2 linked regions of the Anaerobacillus sp. CMMVII genome follow. The protein of the gene in region 2 interacts with the protein of the main gene of each other region in a pairwise test. Links are inferred from orthologs where the notes say so. Each region holds a gene or a part of one and is shown on either strand. Other genes may lie near its edges.

Evidence for each region.
Region 1: the proteins of asd (region 2) and def interact in binary tests that used the Escherichia coli proteins (3 or more experiments, as listed by UniProt). The link is inferred for Anaerobacillus sp. CMMVII from one-to-one orthologs.

What each region holds. Positions count from the first base shown.
Region 1 is NZ_JACEHK010000012.1:86,983-94,635, reverse strand. What follows is about bases 4,936-7,653. They hold def (peptide deformylase), read right to left. Parts: upstream 6,712-7,653; coding sequence 6,160-6,711; downstream 4,936-6,159. Other genes in these bases: H1D32_RS16475 (YkyA family protein), read left to right, coding at 7,258-7,653; H1D32_RS16480 (YjcZ family sporulation protein), read right to left, coding at 6,845-6,997; H1D32_RS16490 (DNA-dependent RNA polymerase subunit epsilon), read right to left, coding at 5,077-5,286; rnjA (ribonuclease J1), read right to left, coding at 4,936-5,072. Also shown: H1D32_RS16515 (peroxiredoxin), read left to right, coding at 80-625; H1D32_RS16510 (redoxin domain-containing protein), read left to right, coding at 693-1,142; H1D32_RS16505 (peptidoglycan recognition protein family protein), read left to right, coding at 1,293-2,510; H1D32_RS16500 (potassium channel family protein), read left to right, coding at 2,629-3,294; more of rnjA, read right to left, coding at 3,405-4,935. UniProt on the Escherichia coli protein: Removes the formyl group from the N-terminal Met of newly synthesized proteins. Requires at least a dipeptide for an efficient rate of reaction. N-terminal L-methionine is a prerequisite for activity but the enzyme has broad specificity at other positions.
Region 2 is NZ_JACEHK010000016.1:148,398-154,545, reverse strand. The notes cover bases 146-2,929. They hold asd (aspartate-semialdehyde dehydrogenase), read right to left. Parts: upstream 2,168-2,929; coding sequence 1,124-2,167; downstream 146-1,123. Other genes in these bases: H1D32_RS20875 (dipicolinate synthase subunit B), read right to left, coding at 2,524-2,929; dapG (aspartate kinase), read right to left, coding at 146-927. Outside these bases: more of dapG, read right to left, coding at 1-145; more of H1D32_RS20875, read right to left, coding at 2,930-3,117; dpaA (dipicolinic acid synthetase subunit A), read right to left, coding at 3,114-4,016; H1D32_RS20865 (YlmC/YmxH family sporulation protein), read right to left, coding at 4,278-4,517; H1D32_RS20855 (polysaccharide deacetylase family protein), read right to left, coding at 5,919-6,148.

The sequences.
Region 1 (7,653 bases), on a different replicon or contig from region 2:
ATATTAATTCTTTTATAGTCGTAATTACAACATAAAGATAAAACCCACTACATGGGTAATAATTTAGGAGGTTTTACATATGAGTGACAAAAGAATGGTAGCAAAGCAAGCACCTAGATTTGAAATGGACGCAGTAATGCCTAATAAGGAGTTTGGTAAAGTTAGTCTAGAGGAAAATATGAAAAACGACAAATGGACTGTTCTTTTCTTCTATCCAATGGATTTCACTTTCGTATGCCCAACAGAAATAACAGCAGTTAGTGACCGTTTCGATGAGTTTGAAGATTTGGACACCGAAGTAATAGGTGTATCTACAGATACTATTCATACACATTTAGCATGGATCAACACTGACAGAAATTCTAATGGGTTAGGAGAGCTAAAGTATCCTTTAGCAGCGGATACTAACCATGTTGTCTCCAGAGAATATGGTGTACTAATCGAAGATGCTGGAATTGCTCTACGTGGGTTATTCATTATTAGCCCAGAAGGAGAGTTAATGTATTCAGTAGTTAACCACAATAATATTGGTCGCGATGTTGATGAGACCTTGCGTGTGCTTCAAGCACTTCAAACTGGTGGGTTATGTCCAGCAAACTGGAAGCCCGGCCAAGAAACACTTTAATTAGAGATTTAATGAAAGGTCTAGCAAATTGTTAGACCTTTTCTTACACTATTTAGGAGTTGATGTTATGAAGTTAAGATCACAAATGCCTGAACTAACTGGTGCTACTGAGTGGTTAAATGGTGAAGTAACAAGAGAAGACTTAGTTGGGGAGAAACCAACATTATTTCACTTTTGGTCTATAAGTTGTCATCTATGTAAAGAAGCAATGCATAGTGTCAACGAGTTTCGAGATCAATATAAGGACCAATTAAATGTCATTGCGGTCCATATGCCACGTTCAGAAAAAGACCTTGATATGGAAGAAATAAAAAAAGTAGCTCATGAACATGACATTACACAACCGATCTATATTGATAGTGCTCATAAACTGACAGATGCTTTTGAAAATAAATATGTACCTTCATACTATGTATTTGATAGTGAAGGACAACTTCGTCATTTTCAAGCTGGTGGTGGAGGAATGAAGATGCTTACTAAGCGTGTGAATCGTGTGCTAGGGATAAAAGAAGAATAATAGTTTAGAGTGTATAGTTGAAAGTTTTTTCTGTAAAGCTGCGAAGCATTACTTTTAAACAACTCAACACTCAACACTTTAAACTCTCAACTTAAAAAAAGTCACCTATTTCTGGATTATTTTGTATATATAGAAAGAGGTGATTTTTTTATGAATATAAATGATAAACGAAATAGTTTAGTTAGACATCCAAGCAAAAGGTATCGAAGAAGGGCAATTTCAGAAATTCGTAATATTGCCATTCACCACAGCGCAACAACATCTGGTAGTGCAGAGGCATTCGCCAGATATCATGTTAATTCACTTGACTGGCCTGGTATTGCCTACCATTATGTTGTCAATAAAGATGGCTCGATAGACCTTTGTCATGATCCTGAGGTAGTGAGTTATCATGTTGGTAATAGTAATGGCAGAGCCTTAGGGATTTGTATGGTCGGTGACTTTCGAACTCAAACTCTCGAAAGAGCGCAAAGGAATGCAACGCTTAAGTTGGTGAGGAAGTTATTGAATGATTTTAATCTATCAGTTGAGGATGTTTGGGGGCATATTGAGTTTCCGGGGTATGCTTGGAAACCATGTCCTTCTATTAGTATGGAACAATTTAGAGCGTCACTTAGAGAAGGTAGGGCTATTCCTACTAGTTCACCTATTGTTATTCCTTCACAACCAACGAATCGAACAATTTTGAGCCAAGGCGACCGTGGAGATGATGTAAGAGCAATTCAACAAAGACTAAATAATTTAGGATTTGAACCAGGTCCTATCGATGGGATATTTGGGCCGTTAACTGTCGATGCAGTACAGAGATTTCAACGAAGTGCTCGAATAGTTGTAGATGGAGTAGTTGGTCCTGAAACAAGAAGAGCATTAGACAATTTTAATGCTTCAGGAGAACAGATTGAGCATGGAGCACCTTCAGATGAGCCTGATGCACGTGAGGAGCAATTTAGTGGTGAAACTCGTAGAATGTTGCGTTTGATGCAACCGATGATGCGTGGGCAAGATGTTGCTGAAGTTCAAGAAAAGGTTGGTGCATTAATAGATGGGATATATGGGCCGGGTACAGAAAATAGAGTCATGGAGTTTCAACGGAGAAACAATTTAGCTGTTGATGGGATCGTAGGTCCGATTACTTGGAGAGCTCTTGATCGGCTGGCAGGTAACCAACCAACATATGAGAGGTTATTATCAGTTCAAAGTCCAATGCTGCGTGGTGAGGATGTCAAACATGTTCAACGAGCGTTAAATGTTCAGGTTGACGGGATTTATGGTCCTAACACAGAACGAGCTGTTAGAGACTTTCAAAGAAGATCGGGAATAAGAATTGATGGTATTGTTGGACAGCAAACTTGGAACCGATTGTTTTAAATTAAGTTTTCCCTTCAATTTTAAACTTCAATTACTATAACATTTTAAATATTATGATATGATAATAACAAGATAAGCTAATTGGAAGTTTTTCAATGAATGGGGGAAATACGGCTCTATGAAAAAACAGTTTGCGGTTATTGGATTAGGTAGATTTGGTGGAAGTATTTGTAAATCATTAAGCGATCAAGGGATGGAAGTTCTTGCGATAGATACAGACGAAGATAAAGTTAATAACTTTTCCTCCATAGTTACTCATGCTGTAGTTGCCGATGGGGCTGATGAAGGTGCTTTACGAAGTCTTGGTATCCGAAATTTTGATCATGTTATCGTAGCAATTGGTGATAATATACAAGCAAGTATCCTGACAACACTAATTCTAGATGAACTTGGAGTCAAGCATATAACAGTAAAAGCTCAGAATGATTATCATGAGAAAGTGTTAAACAAAATTGGGGCCCATAAAGTGGTTCACCCAGAGAGAGATATGGGGATCCGTATTGCCCATAATATTGTCTCAAAAAATGTCCTAGATTATCTAGAGTTATCGAAGGATTATAGTATTGTTGAGCTAATTGCAGGAGAGAAGATGAACAATAAATCATTGGTTGAGTTAAATATTCGAGCCAAATACGGAGTAAACATCATGGCGATTAAAAGAGAAGGTATCATTAATGTCTCTCCTTATGGGACAGAGAAAGTTTTAAGTGGCGATATCCTAATTGTCATCGGAGCCGTGGTTGATATAAATAAATTAGAAGATGCCCTATTTGATAAAGATTAAAACTACAAAAAAAGACGACAAGGATTTTTAGCCCTTTCGTCTTTTTTTGGCTTTAAAATATTATAGGCTCTATCTAATAAATCACCAACAAGGAAGGGAGTTCAAATGTATTATACTTCCATAATAATTGGTAAGATCATTGGTTTACGCTTCGTTTTTTCATATAGAAACGGTCCTAATACATCGGTAATTTCATTTTTAATTTCAGACCATTGAGATGTTTTACGGTCCATTATTGCCTGAAGATGTTTTGCGAGTAAAGCTTGAGCATCATTTATTAAGTCCCCAGATTCGCGCATGTAGACGAAACCTCTTGAAATAATATCAGGTCCTGCTGTTACCTTAAATTCTTTCATATTCAAGCTAACGACAACGACAACCAGTCCTTCTTCAGATAAAATTCTTCGATCGCGTAAAACTATGTTACCAATGTCACCAATACCATTCCCATCGACATATACAGATCCGGAAGGCACTTTACCCGCTATAGCGGCTTCGTCTTGACCTAAAGCTAAAACTTCTCCATTATCCATCACAAAACAATTTTCCTCCGGAACATCACAATCAACAGCAAGTCGTACATGCATTTTTAACATTCTATACTCGCCGTGAATTGGCAGGAAGTACTTTGGTTTCATTAGACGAAGCATCAGCTTTTGCTCTTCCTGACCGCCGTGACCAGAAGTATGAATGTCGCTTAAAGAACCGTGAATTACTTCTGCTCCAGCGCGATATAATTGATTTATTGTTTTGCTTACACTTAGTGTGTTTCCTGGAATAGGTGACGAAGAGAAAACAACAGTATCTCCAGGGATAATTTGTATTTGACGGTGAGTGCCAAATGCAATTCTGGATAATGCAGCCATTGGTTCACCTTGGCTTCCAGTACACAATATAGTAACTTCATTTGCTGGTAATTTATTTAACTGATTATGTTCTATAAAGGTACCTTTGGGTGCTTTTATATAACCTAATTCCTGCCCAATAGTAATTGCATTTTCCATACTTCTTCCGAAAACGGCTACTTTACGGTTATTAGTAACAGCTGATTCGACAACTTGTTGAAGACGGTGAATATTTGATGCAAAGGTAGCAAATATTAATCTACCATCAACTTTGCGGAAGATGCTATCGATGCTTTCTCCAACTTTACGTTCTGACATTGTAAAGCCAGGGACTTCACTATTAGTACTGTCAGACAAAAGGCAAAGTACCCCTTCTTGTCCAATTAGAGCCATCTTCGTTAAGTTTGCCGGCTCTCCAACAGGTGTAAAATCAAATTTGAAATCGCCAGTATGAACGACATTACCAGGAGGAGTTTTTACAACTATCCCGTATGAATCAGGGATACTGTGGGTTGTCCTAAAAAATGATACCGATACTTTTTGGAATTTTATGATGTCCTCTTCTTTGATCTCATACATCTTTGTTTTTCTTAATAAACCATGCTCCTCTAATTTCCCTTTTAATAAGCCAAGCGCTAATTTCCCTCCGTAGATTGGAATGTTAACTTGTCTTAGTAGGTAGGGAACACCACCTATATGATCCTCATGTCCATGGGTTATAAATAATCCTTTGATTTTATCGACATTTTTGACTAAATAAGTGTAGTCAGGGATTACATAATCAATTCCAAGTAACTCATCCTCTGGAAATTTTATCCCGGCATCAATTAAAATAATTTCATCTTGGAATTGCACTGCATATGTGTTTTTTCCGATTTCGCCCAGTCCACCTAGAGCAAAAACGGCAGTTTGATTGTTTTTTACCTGCTTCATAATTTTACACATTCTCCACTTTAAAATTTTCGTTCTGTTTTTCGTATTCTAAGTAATCCCCATCTACTGGTAAAACGAATTCAATATTATATGGCCTTTGGGCTAACATTTGCCTTACTTCCATTTCAGAACTAGCTTCAACGTAAAGGGATTGTGTTTTTTCTCTTACTGGAACTTCAATAAGTCTTTCTTGGTATAGTACTTTGTAAATCATTTAAACCTCTCCTTAAAAATCGTTAATTTATCTTTCATTATTATAAATGATACTGGTTATTTTTTCATGTTTTTCTTTTTGAATGCTAAAATCAATAATTTTGGTGTAGTTTCTCAGAAACTTTACTCAATCATTTAATTGGATAAGCTTATAATTATGAAGAAAGAAAACAATGATAATTAGCATCATACATTATTTTTCATTAGATAACAAATTTAGGTAGAAAAAAGAATAGTATTACGATTCTAATAGCCGTTTTTGTGGTAGAAGATCCCGACATTTTTTCAATAATTTTTCACGCCATCTTTTTAACACTATTGTAGCCTCCTTTATAACCGAAAGTTTTCTTTGAGTTAGTATGTGTTAGATAGGAGAACTCATGAATGGAAAAAACTGAAGAACATAATTTTTTATGATTTTTAAGTCACTTAAAAGTTTAGGTTTTAAAAATACGCTCTTTTCTAAAGGCTCTTTTCTAAAACATTGTTGCTTTTTAAAATCCATAGATGAAGATATCACCGAATACAATAAGTAAGAAAAGAGCAGTGCTTACTTAATAAGTTGTGAAATCTTAGTATTTTTGTGTAAAAATCCGACTTTTGGGATTTTTACGAAAGCAACAAACTTTACCAAAACAGCCTTTCTAAAAGATTGTTGCTATTAGCTTTTAGGTCGTAACCAAGCGTGAAGCTTTCGAGAATAAATAAGCATGGGGAAAAATAAATTATTCCCAAAAGCTTATTTATTCTCAAAAGACGACCAAAAAATAAAAACGATGAAACATAGTAGTTTTTAACCGCTATATATTTTCAATAGCTAGCAATAAAAAATAAAAAAAGAGATAGACATTTTTGTCTATCTCTTACTGTTATTTTACTTAAATGCTTCTGGGACAGGTTGCTTAAATGGGTCCTTTGCTTCTTCAATTCTATCGTAAAACATAACACCATTTAAGTGGTCGATTTCATGTTGAAAAACGATTGCTGGAAGTCCGCGTAGACGGATCGAAATTCCTTCCCCATCAATAGTTGTACCTTGAACAGTAATTCTTGCATATCGTGGTACGAGACCAGGAACATCTCTATCGACAGATAAACACCCTTCGCCATTTTCTAATTCTGTCATCTCTACTGAATGACTAACAATTTTAGGGTTGAATAAAGCATACTCATATAAATTTTCGTTTTGGTCTGTAACTAAAACCGCGATCATTCGTTTTGACACATTTATCTGTGGTGCGGCAATTCCAACGCCTGGTCTGAGGTTAAATTTCTCTGCAATTTCCGGGTTTTGGCTATTATGTAAAAAGTCCATCATTTTTTTTAGAGTTTCTTTGTCTTCGTGAGACGCTGGTATAGAAACTTCTTCAGCAATTTTTCGTAAGGTTGGATGACCTTCTTTTATGACGTCTTTCATAGTAATCATTTACACACAACTCCTTACAATTCCCTAGGTATTTTTTATTAGTAAATATATTTAATGTTAATACTATACTATTCATTGGAAAAAAAAGAAAGAAAACGAGAGCAGAAGACTCTCGTTCTTTCATAAGATAATACTAAGCTCTAGGATACCAAGCTGCACCTACAATGATTAATAAAATGAACAGTACTACGATTAAAGCGAAGCCTGCTCCACCTCTGTGTACTGGTGCTGCAACTGGAGCTCCATAGCCCATACCACATGGGTCCCAACATCCGTGTCCGTACATATTAAATTCCTCCTCATAAAAGTTTAATCGCTTTTTGCTTGCGATTTAATAATATGCTATGCAGTTAAAATATCTCTGGTTGGATGTTTACCCAATTTTACGATAGTTTTTTATATAAAAAAACATGTAATAAACAAAGGTAAAGGAAATATATATAAGATAGGGATTGTCCATTTAACTGTTGTCAAACGTTATTATTTAGTATAATGTTTTAAGGAACACCCTAAATGGAAAAGTTTTGATAAAGGGGGAAATTAGAGATGTTTACATTTAAAAAAATTAGACTTGGGAGCATACTAATCCTTTTTTTAGTAGTGGTTGGCTGTACAAAAGTTAATCCGGCCGAAGAGATCTATCATCATTTAGAAAAAGCTGTTAGTCTAGAAGCTCCATTTGAAGAACAGCAAGAGCCGCTATCAAAAGCAGAAAATGATGAATATGAATTATACGACCAAATTTTAGGGTTAGCTGATTTAGATGAAATTAAAGCGTTAGCAACTCAAGCTGAGGAAATAGCTGTCACAAGAAAATCAATGATCGAAAAAGAACGAGAGAGTATTGATGAGGCATATAACGAATTTTTGCTAATTACTACTATTTTAGAAACCATCGAGGATGAGGATTTAAAGAAGGCTGCAGAGGAATTAGTAACCATA
Region 2 (6,148 bases):
CATCAGATTGATATTAATAAAATCAACACTAATGCCTTCTTTGGCCATCGCTTTAAAAACTTGGGCTTGGAGATTGTACTCCCCCTCTTTGGCCAAAACCTTTATTTGCGTAACATTTGATACATAAGCAATACCTGTAACTAATCTTTCTTCAACATCCATGCCCGCTTTTTTTCCAGGATTAGCTGTTACAAGTGTTCCTTCTAACTTAGAGAAGGTCGAGCGAATTTTAAGTGGTACTTTTGCATTCATCGCAATCTCTACTGCGCGAGGGTGAATAACCTTAGCACCTTGATAGGCCATGTTACAAACCTCATTATAAGTGAGTGTTGAGATGGACTTTGCGTCTGTAACAATTCGCGGATCTGCTGTCATCAGTCCTTCAACATCTGTAAAAATATCAACCCACTCTGCCTGAAGAGCTGCACCTAAAGCAGTCGCCGAAGTATCACTACCACCTCTTCCCAACGTTGTCAATTCACCATTTTCTGTTACACCTTGAAAGCCAGTCACCACGATCGCATCATGATTTTTTAAATTCTCTACTAAATAATCGCACTTCATTTCAACAATTTTTGAATTTGAAAAATCTTCATTTGTTCTGAAACCCGCTTGAGCTCCAGTCATCGCCATGGACTTAATATTTAGAGAACCAAGTAAATTGCAAAAAACTACCGAAGAGATTAACTCTCCGCAAGACATTAATAAATCAAGTTCACGCTTTGCGACATGGTTGTTTGCTGTTCCTCCCACTAAATTAAGAAGTGTATCCGTTGCATACGGATCTCCTTTTCTACCAATAGCGGAAACAACCACCACAACTTTATAACCTTCTTTTACTGCAGCTAAAACATGTTCAGCTGCCTGTGATCTTGATTCTTCATCCTTTAGTGAAGTTCCACCAAATTTTTGAACAATGATCTTCATACCACACCTCTTTTTATACACCTATATAGTCAATTTTTCATGAATATTGTTTTTTCTGGTTACCCTTAAAAAGCTCTAGATTTCTAGAGCTAAGGAATAGGCTGACAAAAAAGAACCTAGCTCCGAAAGATAAACAAGCGTTTATCTTTTTACTTCTGGGCTACCTACGCACTTTTCATGTCAGCCTTTCATCCTATTATTTTAATAATCCCAACTTCACTAAGCTTTCTGAGATTTGTACTGAATTCCAGGCTGCGCCTTTTAATAAATTATCAGAAACAACCCACATATGGAAACCAGTATTATTATCTAAATCTTGACGTATTCTACCTACAAATACATCATTTTTATTTACCGAATTAACAGCCATTGGATAAAGTTGCTGACTAATATCGTCTTCTAAGATAATACCTGGTGCCTCAGATAACATTGTTTTCATTTCTGTTACAGTTAAGCCAACTGACTCTGTCTCAAAGTAAACAGACTCCGAGTGGCCTGTTTCAACTGGGATACGGACGCAAGTTGCTGCGACTTGCAACTCTGGTAAATGCATAATCTTCTTTGTTTCGTTAATCATCTTCATTTCTTCAAATGTATAGCCATTTTCTTGAAATTTATCTATTTGTGGAATTGCATTAAAGGCAATTTGATAGTGTTTTTCATCTGAACCACAAGGTAAGATTTCAGGTGTAAATTCCTCGCCAGCTAGTATCGCAGCTGTTTGATCCTTCATTTCTTTAATCGCATTTGCACCTGCTCCACTTACTGCTTGATAAGTAGAAACTATTACTTTTTTAAGTCCATATTTTTTACGAATTGGCTCTAATGCCACTACCATTTGAATTGTTGAACAGTTAGGGTTAGCAATAATTCCATTATGTTTGTGTAAATCCTCTTCATTTACTTCCGGTACAACTAACGGTATATTAGAGTCCATTCTAAATGCACTTGTATTATCAACAACAATAGCCCCTCTTTTTACAGCTTCTGGTGCTAATGCTTTTGATACAGAACCGCCAGCACTAAATAAAGCCAACTGAACTCCTTCAAAGCTCCCAGGAGTAGCTTCTTGAATAACTACTTCTTCACCTTTAAAAGTTACTGTTTTTCCTGCAGAACGTTTAGATGATAGTAATGTAAGCTTCGAAATTGGGAAATTACGTTCCTCTAATGTTTTAAGCATTTGTTTTCCAACTGCACCTGTTGCACCAACTACCGCTACATGAAATCCTGTTTCCATTGCCATTGTGAAAATTCCCTCCTTATATTTAAAAATTTAGACATTTCTTCTGCCTAAATTTTCTTATACTATCATCTAATAAAGTAATAGATAGTATATAGATTGTTACCATTTCTCGTATAGAGTTGGCTAGTTTTATTTAATTATTAAAGCCCTTCGACGCATAGCGCCCACATCCTGTGGGCCACGTCAAAGTCTCTAAGACTCGTAAATTACGAGTAATAATTTTCATAAAACATTCAATGACCTGCTAACAATCGTAAGTTTTTATTTATGAAATATCCATACATATGGATAATATCTTATCACAATCTAAGGCAATTGAAAACGGCTTGTGTTTCTCGTAGCGAGAAAGATTAATCTTTATATCGTTCAACTAGAACAGGCTGAAACTGCTTACCTTCAATCGCCGCCTCGACAGTGTCTTGTAGCGCACTCATTCTCGCCACAAGTGAGTTTGGCTTTTTGAATGGATCGTCTTGCCCATAAGGGATGAAGTAAATGTTTTTTGTTGCCATTAACTTCATAATATTCATCCCGTTCAAGCCTAAAGCATCGTTCGTACTAATACCCAAAACTACTGGGTTTAAGTTTCGCAATGTCGCTTTAGCAGCCATTAATACAGGCGAATCAGTCAATGCATTGGCAAATTTACTAGCTGAGTTACCTGTAAGTGGGGCAATCACCATACAATCTAATGGAGTCTTTGGTCCAAATGGTTCAGCCTTCACAATTGAATCGACAATTTCCTCACTTGTGATTTCCTTTATTTGTCGTAACCAATCATCACTTTCACCGAATTTGGTATCTGTTGATTTGACCGTATGAGTGACAAATGGAGTAACTTTTGCGCCTGCATCAACCAATCTTTTCATTTCAGGCAAAACAGCACTATACGTACAGTGGGAACCTGTTAAGCCAAATCCAATATGTTTACCTTTTAATTTCATGATTGTTCCTCCTCAATGTTGTTTTGTTCTTCTAGCAGCAATTTGGAAAGAACATTTGCGATAATTTGCCCTGCTGTTTTCGGGGCAACAATCCCAGGTAATCCGGGAGCAAGCATTGCTTTTATTCCCCTTTTTTCTGCATAACGAAAATCTGTACCACCTGGTTTTGAAGCCAAGTCAATAATTAGGCAACGAGTAGGCATTTTTGCCAATACCGTAGCAGTTAGTACTCTAGCTGGAATCGTATTAATACAAACATCAGTATTTGAAACTTCGTTCGCTAGCTGATCCAACTCAATCGGTTGAAATCCCATTTCATAAACTCGGGCTAGTAGGTGATTTTCACGTGCCGCTACTTTTACATTGGCACCAAGGGCATGAAAAGCTCTCGCCACTGACATCCCCACTCTACCAAAACCTAAAATTACGATATTAGAACGATGAATGGTTATATCTGTGTTTTGTATGACCATCATTAGCGTTCCTTCCATAGTTGGAATAGAATTATAGATCGCTACATCATCTCGTTCAAATAATTCAACCAGCTTTCGCTTGGCAGCTTGCACGATCGTTTTTAGATATTCATTACTAATTCCTGAAAATACTGTACAATGCTTTGGAGTTGCTTTTAGGTGGTTTTCGTTTAAGATAATTTTTTCATTAGAAAAAATGGTTTCAATTTCGCCTTCTGAACTTGTTCCACTGACCGGTAACACAATTGCTTCTATCGTACTAAAATCAACCTGACTAAGCTGAACTTTAGTAGCCCCAACAAACCCTTCGTCTAGTTGGTCAAAGCCGATTAATGATATTTTTGCATCAAGCTCTATAAGTTTGCGGATTACTTCAAGTTGTCTTGCATCTCCACCAATAACTGCAACATGTTTCCCTGTTAACATTGTTCCTCCCCTTTCTCACTGTTGTTTCGTTGTAAAACGTTACACAGGGGAATACTCCTTATTAATTTCAAAATCATATTATGTATAAATGAACTAATCGGTGACAATTGCCTCTTTTAATAAATCGCTCTTTTACTAAAAGCCACAAAGTTTACAGGGCCTTTTACAAAAGAAAAAGTCATGCATCATGCATGACTTTTACTGTCCCTCAAGGTTCAATTTCAAACACCTAGACGTAACGTATTCAGTTAAAGTACAGCGTTATTCCTTATCAACATCGATAATAATCATATCTGCACCGATTTTAATGATTTGACGCCAATAAACAGTTACTTCTTTTTCTTTCTTTCCTAAACCAAACCATTTCATCGAGGGTATAATAAACGATTCGATTTTCCCTGTCTCTTCATCAATAACAAGGTCTGTCTGACCTAACATACCTAGCCGTTCGCCTTTATCATAATCGATGATTTCTTTGCCGCTAATTTCACTTAATCTCACGTACGTCCCCCCTTAATTCATAGCTTAGATTAATTTGAACTATTCACACCGCGGAGCTAGTTTGAGGATATAGCTCTAACTACTTCATTTTTATGTGGACAATAAAAAAAAATACCAACAAGAGTCGGTATTTTTTGAGAATTTTATTTCATGCTACTAAGAAGTTGTCCTTGTGGACTAATTAAGGCGATTGAAAACGGATGACTAAACAGTTCTGAACTTAATTTATTAACATTAGAAATCGAAACGCTATTGATCTCCTCAATCATTTCATCTAAAGAACGATGACGTTTTAAAAGCAGTTCATTTTTTCCATTTCGACTCATTCGACTGTTCGTACTTTCCAAACTTAACATTAAGTTACCTTTTAATTGCTCTTTCCCTTTTGTTAACTCTTTTTCAGTAATTCCCTGCTTAGAAATACTATTAAGTGTTGCCATAATCGTTTCGTATAGTTCATCAAGTTGATGAGGGGCCGTTCCACTATACACAGTTAACATCCCATTATCGTGATACGAAGAGTGATAGGAAAAGACGGAATAAGCAAGCCCTTTCTTTTCCCTAACATCTTGGAATAAGCGACTGCTCATACTTCCACCTAAAATATTATTGAGAAGAACAAGACTATATATATCTTCGTGGCCAATAGCAAGGCCATTAAAACCTAAACACAGATGTGCTTGCTCTGTTTCTTTTTTACGAACCATTTTTTCAGCTAAAAATGTAGGAGCAATATATTCACGCTTTGTTTCACTCTTTTTAACATCTTTAAAGATTGCCTCTATTTGTTTGACAAATTCTTCATCAACATTACCAGCTACGGATATTACTACATTTTCGGCAGTATACTGATCATTCATATAATCTCTTAACGTTTTCTCAGAGAATGAATTCAACGTTTCTTGAGTTCCTAAAATTGGATATCCTAAAGAATGAGATCCGTAGCTTGCTTGAGCTAACAAATCATGAACAATATCATCAGGAGCATCTTCATACATTTTAATTTCTTCAGAAACAACATTTTTTTCTTTTTCTAACTCTTTTGATTCGAATAGGGAGTGAAAAAACATATCTGATAAGACGTCAAGAGCGATCTCGGCATGATCATCCAAAACCTTAGCATAGTAACATGTGTACTCTTTAGATGTAAACGCATTTACCTGACCACCGATTCCATCAAAGGCTTCTGCAATTTCTTGTGCAGAACGCTTTTTTGTACCTTTAAAAAACATATGCTCTAAAAATGTGAGACCCCGTTTACTTCTGCAGTCTCAAAGCGAGAGCCTGTTCCGATCCAAATTCCGATAGAAACAGATCTTACCGTAGGGATTTTCTCTAACACGATTCTAAGACCGTTGGGAGTTTCGAACTTTTGTATCAATCTAATTTCCTCCTAATTGTTCAATATGACTCTAGAGTTTCACTTGGAACACTCGTTCTCTCCTCGCTAAGAAGATTCGTAACAGTGTTAATTTGATACCCCTTAGCCTTTAAGCCAGTTATAAGCTGTTCTAATCCTCCAACGCTACTTGCTGTTGGATGCATTAAAATCATCGCCCCTGGCTCTACCTTTTGTAGAACACGACCAGCCATAGCTGTAGGCTCCGGATTTCGCCAATCTACTGTATCAA